One region of the Kitasatospora sp. NPDC001683 genome, then DNA from elsewhere that is predicted to be linked to it. Evidence: riboswitches for the same ligand, from Rfam matches in the RefSeq annotation. Region 1 holds a riboswitch; the other holds the start of a gene.

Region 1 (7,441 bases):
GTCTCCCCGGTCCGGCTGAACCGTACCCGCACCCCGCGCGGCGGCGCCATGATGACCGGTACGTCCAGGTCCTGCCCGTCGAACACACAGGTGACCTCCGCCTGGGTGCGCTGGGCCAACATCGCCAGCCCGCCCAGCAGCCGGATCCGCTGCTGCTCCAGCGGCAGCGTCGGGTACCCGGTCTTGGTCACGTTGTAGCCGTCCACCACCAGGTGCACCTGCGGGATCGCCAGCAGCTGGTCCAGCAGCGCCGGATCGTCCTCGGCCAGGCCGCGCCGGGCCACGTCGTGCGGCGAGGCCGCCCCCGGCACCACCGCCTCCACCAGGTCCGCCGGGCGGATCTGGGAGACCGGCAGCGCCAGCTCGCGCTGCAGGCCCTGCGCCGACTGCAGCACGGTGTCCAGCAGCAGCCGCAGCCGCATGTCCTCGACGCTGCGCCCCTCCCGGGCCGACCGACGGCCCTGCTCGACCACGGTCTCCAGCTCGGACACCCGGTGCCGCAGCCGCCGCGCCTCGCTCTCCGCCGCGCTGCGCTCACCCGCGGCCTGCGCCTTCGCGGCCTCCAGCTCCCCGGTCACCCGCCGGGTCTCGGCCTGTGCCCGCCGGGTGTCGCTCTCCAGCGACCGCACCTTCTTGCGCAGCGACTCGGCCTCCCGCCGGACGCCCTCGAACTCCGCCCGCTGGCGGTCCAGGTCCGCGCGCGCGGCGGCCCGTACCTCGGCCAGCTCGGCCTGCAGCTTCTCCACCAGTCGGGTGGCCTCCGCCACGGCGTCCTCGGCGCCGACCCGCTCGGCCTCCTCGCCGGCCTCGGTGACCAGCCGGCTCCAGCCCGCCGACCGCACCAGGTAGGCGGCGGCCGCGACGTCCATCGGATCGGCGGCGCCGGGGACGGTGCCCGACTCCAGCGCCTTCACCAGGTCCGGCTGGCCCAGCCGCAGCCGCTCCGCTATCCGCACCCGGAACGCCGGCTCGGACTCCAGCGCCGCCGCCAGCGCGGTGGCCGCGTACTTGGCCCGCCGCGCCGGGGTGAACTTGACGTACTGACGCAGGCCCTGCGGCAGCTCCGCGGGCGGCAGCCCGCCCAGCGCGTCCGAGGCCAGCCCGACCACGCGCCGGCGCACGCCCTCCGGCAACGGCCGGTCCAGCTTCTCGGCCGCGCGCTCCGCGACGGCACCCGGCTCGACGGCACCGGACCCACCGGCACCCGACTCAACGGCACCCGGCTCGACGGCACCGGACTCAGCGGCACCCGGCTCGACGCCGGCCGCGTCAGCAGCGCCCGAGTCATCGGCACCGGACGCAGCGGCCCCTGCCGCGCCGCCCTCCGACGGAGCGTTCTCGGACGGGACCGTCCCGGCGGCCGGCTCCGGTGCCTGCGCAGCGGGCTGAAGCCCCTGCGCTTCGCCGGGCTCCCTCGCTGCGTCCACCACGTCCTCGGCTCCGATCCTGGTCCAGCGGGTGCGGCCCGCGGCCGCCCCTGTCGTCACGCTCCGTGCGCCTTGTCTGTATTGTCCCGTGCGGTGGACGGCCGCGTCGCGCACCGCCCACCGCACCGACGGGGTCAGCCCTGCTCGGCGGGGGCTTCCGCACCCTCGGCGCCCGGGCGGGCCACCAGCTCGACCTGGTCCACCGCGTTGCACCAGCGGCAGCGCACCGACTCGATCGTCTCGCTGAGCACCTCGGTCTCCTCGACCTTGGACTCGCCGGCCAGGTCGAAGTGCAGGAACTCGGTCACCCGCGCGGTGCGGGTCACGTCGAAGCGGGTGAGGTTGCCGCACAGCGTGCAGCGCCAGCGCGTCTCGGCGGTCAGTGCGGGGACGGTCATCGGGGATCCTCTCGGCTGGTCCCTGGGTGGGCTAGGCGCTCCCCCCGGAGCCCCGGCGTCGGCGGCGGGAGGCGGGATTGCCCGCCCCAAGCCTATTGCCTGGGGCAACCGCCCCGACCACCGGTTGCCGGAACCGGAGGACTGGTCCACCTGCCGTAAACCGCCGTGTCACCTGCCGCGCACGGAGGGATGCTTGGCCGCATGGCGCTCGTGGCCCCCGACCACACCGACGCGCGGGACGGCCGCCCGGCGGTGCCCGCCCCGGCGGTCACCTACGCCCTGATCGCGCTCAACACCCTGGTCTTCCTGCTCGGCCCGGCCGCCGGCCTCAACCCGCTGTACGGCACCGGCCAGGCCCGGATCTGCGCCGAACAGCGGTACGAGCAGCGCTGGGGCGCCGTGCCCGCCGAGCTGCTGACCGGCCACCCGCTCACCGCCGAGCAGCTGGCCGACGGCCCCGACCCGGTCCCCGGCTGCCCCGCCGCCCCCACCCCGGGCAAGCACCCGGCGGTCTCCGCCCTCACCGGGCTCTTCCTGCACGCCGGCTGGCTGCACCTGCTGGGCAACCTGCTCTTCCTCCACGTCTTCGGCCCCACCGTCGAACGGCGGCTCGGCCGGGCCAGGTACCTCCTCTTCTACCTGGCCGCCGGCAGCCTCGCCTCGTACGGCTTCGCCCTCGCCGAGGCGCACTCCCCCGGCTTCACCCGGGTCCTGATCGGCGCCTCGGGCGCGATCTCCGGCGTGCTCGGCGCCTACCTGCGCTTCCACCCGAAGGCCCGGGTGACCACCCTGGTCCCGCTGCTCCTCTTCCTCCCACTGCGCTTCCCGGCCTGGCTGGTGCTCGGCCTCTGGTTCGCCCTGCAGTGGTGGTCGGTGCACTCGGCCGGGCCCGGGGTGGCCTACCTGGTGCACGTGATCGGCTTCTCGGCCGGCTTCCTGTACGCCTGCACCATGGTCGGGCACCCCCCGAGACGCCCCCGCTGAGGCCCGATACGCTGGCCGCACCCCACGAAGGAGCCCGAGAACGTGATCACCGCCATCGTCCTGATCAAGACCAGTGTCGACCGCATCCCGGAGATCGCCGAGGCCATCGCCGCCATCGAGGGCGTCAGCGAGGTCTACTCGGTGACGGGCGGCTACGACCTGGTCGCGATGGTCCGGGTGCGCCGCCACGACGACCTGGCCGAGGTCATCCCGGGCCGGCTCAACAAGGTCCCGGGCGTGGCCCACACCGAGACCCAGATCGCCTTCCGCACCTACTCCCAGCACGACCTGGAAGCGGCGTTCGCCCTCGGCCTGGACGAGTGACCGTCAGCCGTCACGGCGGCTGTCGGCGACGCAACGGCCGCCCTCGTTGCGGTAGTTCCACGCCGCGCCGTCGGTGACCAGCTCGCGCACGGCGGTCAGGAAGCGCTCGATGTGCTCGTCCGGCGTGCCGGCCCCGAAGCTCACCCGGATCGCGTTCAGGCTGCGCTCCCCCGGCAGCGAGGGCTCGGGCGCCCCGCACACAGAGACTGGACCGGGAGCCACGCCGGACTCCTCACCGAGCAGGGTCCGCACCAGCGGGTGGGCGCAGAACAGCCCGTCGCGCACCCCGATGCCGTACTCGGCGGACAGCGCGGCCGAGAAGTGCGAGCTGTTCCAGTCCCGGACCACGAAGGACAGCACGCCCACCCGGGCGGAGCCCTCGCCGAACAGGTTCAGCACCTTGACCTGCGGAATCTCCGCCAGCCCCGCCGTCAGCCGCTCGACCAGCTGCCGCTCCCGGGCCTCCAACGCGTCGAAGCCGGCCTCGGTCAGCGCCCGGCAGGCCGAGGCGATCGCGTAGGCGCCGATGACGTTCGGCGAGCCAGCCTCGTGCCGGGCCGGACCGGTGTGCCACTGCACCGCCACCGAGCCGTCCAGCTCCCGGGCGACCGTCCGGGTCGCCCCGCCGCCGGCCAGGTACGGCTCGGCCGCGTCCAGCCAGTCCGCCCGCCCGGCGAGCACCCCGGCGCCGAACGGCGCGTACAGCTTGTGACCGGAGAAGGCGATCCAGTCGACGTCCAGCTCGCGCACCGAAACCCGGTGGTGCGGGGCCAGCTGGGCGGCGTCCAGCACCACCCGGGCGCCGTGCCGGTGCGCGCTCGCGGTCAGCTCGGCGACCGGCCACAGCTCGCCGGTCACGTTGGAGGCACCGGTGACGCACAGCAGCTTCGGCCCCTCGGGCGCCCCGGCGAGCGCCGCCTCCAGCGCGGCCACCGCCTCGGCCCGCGAGCGCGGCGCCCGCAGGTAGCTGACCTCCAGCCCGGCGTGCGCCCAGGGCAGCAGCGAGGCGTGGTGCTCGGTCTCGAAGGCGAACACCCGGGTGCCGGCCGGCACGGCGGCGGCCAGCAGGTTGAGCGAGTCGGTGGTGGCGCGGGTGAAGACCACCTGGTCACCCTCGCGCAGGTCGAGGAACTCGGCGACGGTACGGCGGCTCTGCTCGAACAGGTCGGTGGACAGCTGCGACAGGTACCCGGCGCCGCGGTGCACGCTGCCGTAGTACGGGGCGTAGGCGGCGACGTCGTCCCAGACCCGCTGGAGCGCCGGCGCGCTGGCCGCGTAGTCGAGCGCCGCGTAGCCCACCTTCTCACCGCTGGCGAGCGGCACCTGGACGTCGTGGCCGAGGACGGCGAGCGGGGCGAAGACTTCGGTGGAGAGGGACATGAGGATGCACTCCTTCGAGGGGTGAGGGACCCCGGGAGTGCTGGTCGTCCGGCGTCCGCGCTTGTCGCGCGGACGGCCTGCCCGGCGACCCGGTCCTCACCCAGGGCACCCCGCCACGGACGGAGGGTTGCCGGACAGCCAGCTGGGGCTTGGCGCTGTCACTCATGACCTGGCCCAGACTCTAGGTCGGGTACGTCGGAGGGTCAAACGGGCATCCACCATCCGGACAGTGTTCTCGCCCGCTCGCCTCCGGGGCGCTCGAACCCGGCGCCGACGCTCGTCGCTCCGGCGCTCGTACCTCGCTTGTCACTCCTCAACTCTCGGCACCGGCGCGCCCCTTCGGCTCGAGGCGCGCAAAGGGCCCGCACCGACCAATCGCCAGGCGCTCGAACCCGGCGCCGACGCTCGTCGCTCCGGCGCTCGTACCTCGCTTGTCACTCCTCAACTCTCGGCACCGGCGCGCCCCTTCGGCTCGGGGCGCGCAAAGGGCCCGTACCGACCAATCGCCACGGGCCCTCAACTGCCGTCTCAGATCCGGCTGGTGGCCTCCGACCAGCGCCGCAGCAGGTCCTGCGCCGCGCCCGAGTCGATCGCCTCGGCCGCCCGGGCCATGCCCGCCGCGAGCTGCTCCGTCAGCGGCGCGTCGCCGAGGTCCAGCGCGACCAGCGCCGACGCCGTGTTCAGCAGGACGGCGTCCCGCACCGGCCCGCGCTCCCCGGCCAGCAGCCGGCGCGCGACCTCGGCGTTGTACGCGGCGTCGGCCCCGCGCAGCGCCTCGATGCCGACCAGCTCGATGCCGACGTCCCGCGGATCGAAGGTGGTCTCGGTGACCGCCCCGTCGCGCACCACCCACACCCGCGAGGTGGTGGTGATGGTCAGTTCGTCCAGCCCGTCGTCGCCGCGGAACACCAGCGCCGTCGCCCCGCGCCGGGCGAGCACCCCCGCGATCAGTCCGGCGAGCCGGGTGTCGAAGCAGCCGATCGCGTGCGCGGTGACCTTCGCCGGGTTGGTCAGCGGGCCGAGGATGTTGAAGGCGGTCGGCACCCCGAGGTCGCGCCGGGCGGTGGCGGCGTGCCGCATCGAGGGGTGGAACCTCGCCGCGAAGCAGAAGGTGAGTCCGACCTCCTCGGCGACCTCGGCCACCCGCCGGGCCGACAGGTCCAGCGCCACCCCGAGCTTCTCCAGCACGTCCGAGGAGCCGCTGGAGGAGGAGGCGGCCCGGTTGCCGTGCTTGACCACCTTGGCCCCGGCGGCCGCCGCGACGATCGCCGACATGGTGGAGATGTTGACGGTCTTCGCCCGGTCGCCGCCGGTGCCGACGATGTCGACCGCCGGGCCGGGGATGTCCAGCGGCTCGGCGTGCTGGTACATCGCGTCGACCAGACCGGCGATCTCGTCCACCGTCTCGCCCTTGGCCCGCAGCGCCACCATGAACCCGGCCACCTGGACGGGGGACGCCTCGCCGCTCATGATCCGGTCCATCGCCCACGCGGTGGAGGAGCGGTCGAGGTCCTCCCCCTTCAACAGTGCCGCCAGGAGGTCCGGCCAGGTGCGGACCACCTGCGCGGGGTCGGTACCACCGTTCGCAGGGTTCACGTTCACCATGGCTGACTCCAGCTGTTGTCGGTTCCCCCGCTGCGGGGGGACGTCCGTACGGATGGAGCCAGCCTATCGAGCGGCGGGGCGCCCGGGCCCCTGCCTTCTCTAGTACTGAGACGCCCTCGCTCAGCGTGCGACCGGGGCCCGCTTGGCCAGCCGTGCCCGCAGCAGGGTGGCGACCGCCCCGGCCAGCGCCACCGGGTCCACCGGGTGGGAGATCGCGGCATCGGCCCGGCTCCAGGCGGCGAGCCAGGAGTCCTGCGGCCGGCCGATCAGCACCAGCACCGGCGGGCAGCCGTAGATCTCGTCCTTGAGCTGGCGCCCGAGGCCGAGCCCGCCGGCCGGGACCGCCTCGCCGTCCAGCACGCAGAGGTCGATGCCGCCCTTCTCCAGCGCCTTGATCACCGCGGGGGTGGTCGCGCACTCGAGGTAGGACAGCTCCGGAAGATCCTCGGCAGGCCGACGGCCGAGTGCCGTCAGCACCTGCTCGCGGGTGTTGCGGTCGTCGCTGTAGACGAGGACGGTGAGCGACTCGTCGGTCGTGTACGCCATGGACCCTGCTCCCTCAAGTGTGATCCGGACCACGTTCACCTGATCCGGATGCTACTCCCGTTTCCCCCGTCGCCGGTCCCCCTCGCGCACGTTCCTCCTCAAGCCGCCGCGCCCGCGGCTCACCCACCCGGAGGACGCCCCGTCACCCGGACCCTCCCGGTCCACCCGTACGGCCGATGCGGCGTCCTCTCCCCTACAACCCGAGCCGCCCCGTCCGTGCGGCGACGCGCCGGGCAAGGGGGTAGCACCCCGCCCGAGGAACCGTCAGAAAAGGGACACGCCGCTGCTCAGCCCCCGTGCGGACACCCCGTCGCCCGCCAAGCGGGCATACCGCACGCACCGGACACTCCGAGGGACACCCCCCGACGTGAAGACGGAATAAGGGACCGACATAATGTCCGTCGTGGCGACAGCAACAGCAACAGAAACCGGGCACGCGCACGGATCGGTCAATCGACCGAACATGGTCAGCGTCGGAACGATCGTCTGGCTCAGTTCCGAGCTGATGTTCTTCGCGGCCCTCTTCGCGATGTACTTCACGCTCCGCTCCGTCAAGGGAGCGGCGTTCTGGACCGAGAAGGCGCACGCCCTCAACGTGACGTTCTCCTCGGTCAACACCACCATCCTGGTGCTCTCCTCGCTCACCTGCCAGCTCGGCGTGTTCGCCGCCGAGCGCGGTGACGTGAAGAAGCTCCGCGGGTGGTTCATCCTCACGTTCTTCATGGGCGCGATCTTCATCGGCGGCCAGGTCTACGAGTACACCGAGCTGGTCAAGAA
Region 2 (7,441 bases), on a different contig from region 1:
GGACGACCTGGGGGACGTGGCGGCCTTCGCGGCGGTGGAGAAGCTGCGCGGGCAGGGTTTGGCGGGGCTGCTGGTGTGCGCCGGGACGGTGGGGGACGCGCCGGTGCGCGAGCTCGCCGACCGGGCGGATCTGGTGGTCGACGGGCCCGAGGGCGTGGTGGAGCTGTTGGCCGCCTTGGGGGAGGCGGTCAGAGCTCGTTGAGCTGGTCGAGGAACCACTGTTGCGGGGGGAGCGCGGTGGCCGCGGCGGCGAGGCGCTTGGTGCGCTCGGCGCGTTCCTCCGGGCTCATGCTGAGACCGGTGTGCAGCGCCTCGGCGGTGGCGATGACGTCGTAGGGGTTGACGGTGAGGGCGTCGTCGCCCAGCTCGGAGTGGGCGCCGGCCTCGCGGGAGAGGACGAGGGCGCAGCCGCGGTCGGAGACCACCGGGACCTCCTTGGCGACCAGGTTCATGCCGTCCCGGATCGGGTTGACCAGGGCGACGTCGGCCAGGCGGTAGGCGGCCAGGGAGCGCGGGAAGTCGTCGTTGACGTGCAGGATCAGCGGTTGCCAGGTGGGGGTGGCGAATTCCTCGTCGATCTCGTCGGCGAGGCGCCGGACGGCGGCGGTGTAGTCGCGGTACTCGGCGAGGTCGGTGCGGGACGGGTAGGCGAAGGCGATGTGGACCACCCGGTCGTGCCACTCGGGGCGGGTGCGGAGCAGGTGCCGGTAGGCCTGGAGGCCGCGGACGATGTTCTTGCTCAGCTCGGTGCGGTCGACCCGGACGATGGTGCGGCGGTCGCCGACGGCCGTACGGAGGGCGGCGAGGCGTTCGTCGACGTCGGGGCGGTGGGCGCGCTCGCGGAGGAAGTCGGCGTCGGCGCCGAGGGCGTGGACGCCGAGCCGGGTGGTGCGGCCGATGGGGGTCCCCCCGGCCGAAGGCTGGGGGAGGGTGACGGTGAGCTCCTTGTGGTCGACGGTCGCCCCGAGGAGGTCCTCGCAGCAGGCGGCGAAGGCGCGGGCCCAGCGTTCGGTGAGGAAGCCGGCCCGGTCGGCGCCGAGGATGCCGGTGAGCACGGCGCGGGCGACGTCGTCGGGCAGCAGCCGGTAGTACTCGGGCGGGGCCCAGGGGGTGTGGGAGAAGTGGCCGATCCGCAGGTCGGGCCGGGTCTCGCGGAGCAGGGCCGGGACGAGGGAGAGGTGGTAGTCCTGGACCAGGACCGCGGCGTTCGGGGCGGCTTCGGCGGCCAGGGCCTCGGCGAAGGCGGTGTTGTACGCCTGGTAGGCGGCCCACTCGGTGCGGAAGCCGGCGTCGAAGGAGGGCGCGGTGGGGGTCGCGTAGAGCAGGTGGTGGACGAACCACAGGGTGGAGTTGGCGACGCCGTTGTAGGCGCGGGCGAAGGTCTGCGGGTCGATGTCCAGCATCCGGACGGCCTGGCTGCCGACCTCGTGGCCGGCCAGGTCGAGGCGGCCGTCGGGGGCTTCTCTCGCGGCCCGGCGGTCGGCGTCGCCGAGGGCGGCGCAGACCCAGACGGCGTGGGGGTCGTCGATCGCGGAGAGGCCGGAGACCAGGCCTCCGCCGCCGCGGCGCAGGGTCAGCGTGCCGTCGTCGGAGGTGCTGAACGACACCGGTCCCCGGTTGGAGGCCACCAGGACGGGGGCGGTGCCGGTCACACTCGAACGTTCGGTCGTGAGATCGCCCATGGTTGGTACGTTGCCGGGGGGTCGGCGTGGCAAACGTTTCAATGTCGGGCGGCGTACTCGGGCACGGTGTGCATCGGGGGGCGCTCCAGGGCCGTCACGGGGTGGGTGTGGGCGGTGAAGGCGCGGGTCTCCGGGTCGCGGGTGAACTGGGTGAGGTGGGGGTGGACCAGGTCGGCGGAGGCCTTGAGGCGGTGGGTGCGGTCGAGGCGTTCGAGGGCGGTGCGGTAGATGGTGGCGGCCATCCGGCCGAGGGCCTGGCCGTCCTGGTGGCGGTGGTGCCGGACGCCGACGTCGACCTGGGCCAGGGCGTCCAGCCCGGCCAGTTCCAACGCGTCGACCAGCAGGCCGAGTTCGACGCCGTAGCCGGTGGGGAAGGGCAGCCGTTCGAGCAGTGAGCGGCGGGCCGCGTACTCGCCGCCGAGGGGCTGGACGAAACCGGCGAGTTCGGGCCAGTGGAGGTTGAGCAGGGGGCGGGCGACGAGTTCGGTGACCCGGCCGCCGCCCGCCGGGACGATCGCGCCGCTCTCGGTCTCCAGGGGGCGGTCGTACATGGCCTTGACCAGCTGGAGGTTCTCGTCGGTCAGCAGCGGGCCGACGATGCCGGAGACGAAGGCCGGGTCGAACTCGCGCAGGTCGGCGTCCACGAAGCAGACGATGTCGCCGTGGGTGACCAGCAGCGAGCGCCAGAGCACCTCGCCCTTGCCGGGGACGGCGGGCAGCCGGGGGAGTATCGCGTCGCGGTGCTCCACCCGGGCGCCCGCCTCGGCGGCGACCGCGGCGGTGGCGTCGGTGGAGCCGGAGTCGACCACGACGAGTTCGTCGACGAGGGGGATCCGCTCGACCAGCTCGCGGCGGATGGTCCGGACGATGTCGCCGACGGTGGCCTCCTCGTCGAGGGCGGGGAGGACGACGGTGACGGTGCGGCCGGTGCGCTGCTTGGCCTCCAGCAGGGTGTGCACCGGCCGGTCGGCCGCGCTCCACGAGCGGCGGCGGAGCCAGGACGCCGCCTGCGGGAGGAGTGCGGGGGTCGGTTCGGCGGGCACGGTGACTCTCCTCGGCGGGATAGGTGGAACGGGCCATCTCGCTTGGCGGACGGTCCCTTTCGGGTTGGACGCCTTCGGATACAGTCTTCGTACAGCGGTCGGACCTTTGCACGCCGGGGTCGCCGCTGAACCATAACTTCACATGCTCATCCAGAGGGACTGAGGGAACGGCCCGTTGACGTCCCGGCAACCTTCTCGCTCGGCTGTCGTCGACAGGCCCCGGCGGGACAGGTGCCAATTCCGGCCCGTGGCGCGACCGCGCCACGGGGAAGATGAGGAGAGAGGCCTCCGCCATCATGGCTATCGACACCGTCGCACCCTCCCCCAGCCTTCGGCCGGGGGGACTCCCACCCGTCGACCTCGGCCCCGCCGCCGCGCTGTCCTGTCGGGAGTGCGGCACCCGCTTCCCGCTCGGCCCGAACTTCGCCTGCCTGGAGTGCTTCGGGCCGCTGGAGATCGCCTACGAGTTCGGCAGCGAGCGCGCCGAGGAGCTGCGCAAGCGGATCGAGTCCGGTCCCGCGTCGATCTGGCGCTACGCGCCGCTGCTGCCGGTGCCGGCCGACGTGGCTTCCAAGCCCAATCTGAACCCCGGCTGGACCCCGCTGGTGAAGGCGGACAACCTGGGGCGGGAGCTCGGGTTCACCGCGCAGCTGCACGTGAAGGACGACTCCGGCAACCCGACGCACTCGTTCAAGGACCGGGTGGTGGCCTGCGCGATCGAGGCCGCCCGGGCGTTCGGCTACACCACGCTGTCCTGCTCCTCGACCGGCAACCTGGCCGGTGCGGTGGGCGCGGCGGCGGCCCGGGCCGGGTTCCGCTCCTGCGTGTTCATCCCGCACGACCTGGAGCAGGGCAAGGTCGTGATGGCCGGGGTGTACGGCGGCGAGCTGGTGGGCATCGAGGGCAACTACGACGACGTGAACCGCTTCTGCTCGGAGCTGATCGGGGACCCGGCCGGCGAGGGCTGGGGTTTCGTCAACGTCAACCTGCGGCCGTACTACGGCGAGGGCTCCAAGACGCTGGCGTACGAGATCTGCGAGCAGCTGGGCTGGCGGCTGCCGGAGCAGATCGTCATCCCGATCGCCTCGGGCTCGCAGCTGACGAAGATCGACAAGGGGCTGCAGGAGCTGATCAAGCTGGGTCTGGTGGAGGACCGGCCGTACCGGATCTTCGGGGCCCAGGCGGCGGGCTGCTCGCCGGTGTCGGCGGCGTTCAAGGCCGGCCGCGACGTGATCAAGCCGGTGAAGCCGGACACCATCGCCAAGTCGCTGGCGATCGGCAACCCGGCGGACGGCCCGTACGTGCTGGACATCGCCCGTCGGACGGGCGGCGCGGTCGAGGACGTCACGGACGCGGAGGTCGTGGCGGCGATCCGGCTGCTGGCCCGGACCGAGGGCGTCTTCGCCGAGACCGCGGGCGGGGTGACGGTCGGCGTGCTGAAGAAGCTGGTCGAGACCGGTCAGCTGGACCCGGCCAAGGAGACCGTCGCGATCAACACCGGCGACGGCCTGAAGACGCTGGACGCCGTCTCCGGGGCCGGGATGACCGCCGTCATCAGCCCGACGCTGGACTCCTTCCGCGCCGCCGGCCTCGCGTCCGCCTGAACCACCCCCACCCCCCCGCTAGGAGAGCCATGAGCGCCAACGTCCGCATCCCCACCATCCTGCGCACCTACACCGGCGGCGCCGCCGAGGTGACCGCCGAGGGCTCCACCCTGGCCGAGGTCATCGCCGACCTGGAGGAGAACCACGCGGGCATCTCCGCCCGCATCCTGGACGACACGGGCAAGCTGCGCCGCTTCGTGAACGTGTACGTGAACGACGACGACGTGCGGTTCGCCGAAGGCCTGGGTACCGCGATCAAGGACGGCGCCAGCGTCTCGATCATTCCGGCGGTGGCCGGCGGCTGCTGAGCCGTTCCGGCCGCTCCCGGCCCTCCTGACCCGCTTCGAACGGCTTCCCGGCCGCCCGCACCTACGGAATTCCACTCTCCGTAGGTGCGGGCGGCCGCCTGCATTTTCGGCGGGAATATTTCCGGGTCAAGTCGGAGTAGAGTGTGGCTCTGCTGGGAAAAGGGCTTCCCTTCCGGCCCGCGGGGTGCTTCGCCGGAGGTCGTCCGGAGGCTGGGACGGGCCCGGGGACCGGGCCGTGAAACATGTCAGGCCGATGTCAGAATTCCTGCGGGCATTTGGGTAATTCGTCCGCTATGTCCGGCGTGGAATGCCGACTTCCTTCCGTTTTGCTCGGTCTTGTCTCTTGGCGGGGGCGAGGAATTCCCGGCGATTGGCCCTGTTGCAGAGGGCGTCGATCCGGATACATTCAGCGGCGGTCGACGTAATCGCCCGCTCACGGAAGCCTTCCGGTGTTCCCGTGCGGAGGATTGCGGCGTGCACGGCTGCGCTCAGGGGGGGTTCCCCGGGCCGGCCTCCAAACCAGACCCGGGCCCGCGACCTGCGGGCCCGTGAAGGGCCAGCACAGCACTAGGGGAGTTCGGAATGGCTCAGGGCACCGTCAAGTGGTTCAACGCGGAGAAGGGCTACGGCTTCATCGCGGTCGACGGTGGTGCGGACGTCTTCGTCCACTACAGCGCGATCCAGATGGACGGCTACCGCACCCTCGAGGAGGGCCAGCGGGTCGAGTTCGAGATCTCCCAGGGACAGAAGGGCCCGCAGGCGGACATGGTCCGCGCGGCGGTCTGACCCCTTCCGGCTCCAGGAGCTCGGCGCGGCCCACGGCTGGTGGACCACTCGCTTCTCGACGGGCCCGTACGACACGCGTCGTACGGGCCCGTTCGCGTTCCCGCGCGGGCCCGTTCGCGTTCCCGCGCGGGCCCGGACGGGCACCGGCGCGGGCCCGGACGGCGGCTCGCGGGTTGGCGATTGGGCTTGCACTCGACCACCCGGAGTGCTAATCATTGGCGTTAGCACTCACAGCGTGAGAGTGACAGCGGACCGGGTCGGTGAGGCCCCCGGGAGCGGTAGGGGAATGGACCCCCGCACACCAGGGCCGTCCGTCGCGGGCACCCCTTGGTCCGAGCAGTCGACCGTGTCCCGGAGGACCACTTCAGATGGCCAAGATCATCGCCTTTGATGAGGAAGCTCGCCGCGGCCTTGAGCGTGGCATGAACCAGCTCGCCGACGCAGTGAAGGTCACGCTCGGCCCCAAGGGTCGCAACGTCGTGCTGGAGAAGAAGTGGGGCGCCCCCACGATCACCAACGACGGTGTCTCCATCGCCAAGGAGATCGAGCTCGAGGACCCGTACGAGAAGATCGGCGCGGAGCTCGTCAAGGAGGTCGCCAAGAAGACGGACGACGTCGCGGGTGACGGCACCACCACCGCCACCGTGCTCGCCCAGGCCCTGGTTCGCGAGGGTCTGCGCAACGTCGCCGCCGGCGCCAACCCGATGGCTCTGAAGCGCGGCATCGAGAAGGCCGTCGCCGCCGTCTCGGACCAGCTGCTGGCCCAGGCCAAGGACGTGGAGACCAAGGAGCAGATCGCCTCCACCGCCTCCATCTCCGCCGCTGACACCCAGATCGGCGAGCTGATCGCCGAGGCCATGGACAAGGTCGGCAAGGAAGGCGTCATCACCGTCGAGGAGAGCAACACCTTCGGCCTGGAGCTCGAGCTCACCGAGGGCATGCGCTTCGACAAGGGCTACATCTCCGCCTACTTCGCCACCGACCTGGAGCGCATGGAGGCGACCTTCGAGGACCCGTACATCCTCATCGCCAACTCCAAGATCGGCTCGGTCAAGGACCTGCTCCCGCTGCTGGAGAAGGTCATGCAGAGCGGCAAGCCGCTCGTCATCATCGCCGAGGACGTCGAGGGCGAGGCCCTGTCGACCCTGGTCGTGAACAAGATCCGCGGCACCTTCAAGTCCGTCGCCGTCAAGGCCCCGGGCTTCGGCGACCGCCGCAAGGCCATGCTCGGCGACATCGCCATCCTCACCGGTGGCACCGTGATCTCCGAGGAGGTCGGCCTCAAGCTGGAGAACGCCGGCATCGACCTGCTGGGCACCGCCCGCAAGGTGGTCATCACCAAGGACGAGACCACCATCGTCGACGGTGGCGGCGACAGCGAGCAGGTCGCCGGTCGCGTGAACCAGATCCGCGCCGAGATCGAGAACAGCGACTCGGACTACGACCGCGAGAAGCTCCAGGAGCGCCTCGCCAAGCTGGCCGGCGGCGTGGCCGTCATCAAGGCCGGCGCGGCCACCGAGGTGGAGCTCAAGGAGCGCAAGCACCGCATCGAGGACGCCGTCCGCAACGCCAAGGCCGCCGTCGAGGAGGGCATCGTCGCCGGTGGTGGCGTCGCCCTGCTGCAGGCCGGTGTCGCCTTCGACAAGCTCGAGCTGGACGGCGACGAGGCCACCGGTGCCAACATCGTCAAGGTCGCGCTCGAGGCCCCGATCAAGCAGATCGCGACCAACGCCGGCCTCGAGGGTGGCGTCGTGGTGGAGAAGGTGCGCAACCTCCCCGCCGGTCACGGCTTGAACGCCGCCACCAACGAGTACGTCGACCTGGTCGCCGAGGGCATCATCGACCCGGCCAAGGTCACCCGCTCCGCGCTGCAGAACGCCGCCTCCATCGCGGCGCTGTTCCTCACCACCGAGGCCGTCATCGCTGACAAGCCGGAGAAGGCCGCCGCGGCCGCCGGCGGCGGCATGCCGGGCGGTGACATGGACTTCTGATCCTGATCGCTTCGATCGGGTCGGTTG

What was found. Region 1 has a riboswitch for S-adenosylmethionine ahead of ACWCYO_RS19035 (aminotransferase class V-fold PLP-dependent enzyme). Riboswitches for the same ligand answer to the same signal wherever they lie in the genome.
Region 2: linked by a shared signal. The riboswitch ahead of thrC (threonine synthase) and the one ahead of ACWCYO_RS19035 (aminotransferase class V-fold PLP-dependent enzyme) in region 1 are both predicted to bind S-adenosylmethionine.

The regions. Positions count from the first base shown of each region.
Region 1 is NZ_JBSFGK010000032.1:13,416-20,856, reverse strand. It holds gene ACWCYO_RS19055 (NYN domain-containing protein) at 1-1,145, opposite strand, end outside; gene ACWCYO_RS19050 (hypothetical protein) at 1,562-1,825, opposite strand; gene ACWCYO_RS19045 (rhomboid family intramembrane serine protease) at 2,027-2,809, shown strand; gene ACWCYO_RS19040 (Lrp/AsnC ligand binding domain-containing protein) at 2,852-3,133, shown strand; gene ACWCYO_RS19035 (aminotransferase class V-fold PLP-dependent enzyme) at 3,137-4,513, opposite strand; SAM riboswitch class IV at 4,566-4,683, opposite strand; gene trpD (anthranilate phosphoribosyltransferase) at 5,042-6,118, opposite strand; gene ACWCYO_RS19025 (DNA-binding transcriptional response regulator) at 6,239-6,664, opposite strand; gene ctaE (aa3-type cytochrome oxidase subunit III) at 7,059-7,441, shown strand, end outside.
Region 2 is NZ_JBSFGK010000100.1:18,466-25,906, reverse strand. It holds gene otsB (trehalose-phosphatase) at 1-202, shown strand, start outside; gene ACWCYO_RS34255 (alpha,alpha-trehalose-phosphate synthase (UDP-forming)) at 189-1,682, opposite strand; gene ACWCYO_RS34250 (glucosyl-3-phosphoglycerate synthase) at 1,721-2,725, opposite strand; SAM riboswitch class I at 2,869-3,004, shown strand; gene thrC (threonine synthase) at 3,022-4,329, shown strand; gene ACWCYO_RS34240 (MoaD/ThiS family protein) at 4,359-4,637, shown strand; gene ACWCYO_RS34235 (cold-shock protein) at 5,220-5,423, shown strand; gene groL (chaperonin GroEL) at 5,792-7,414, shown strand.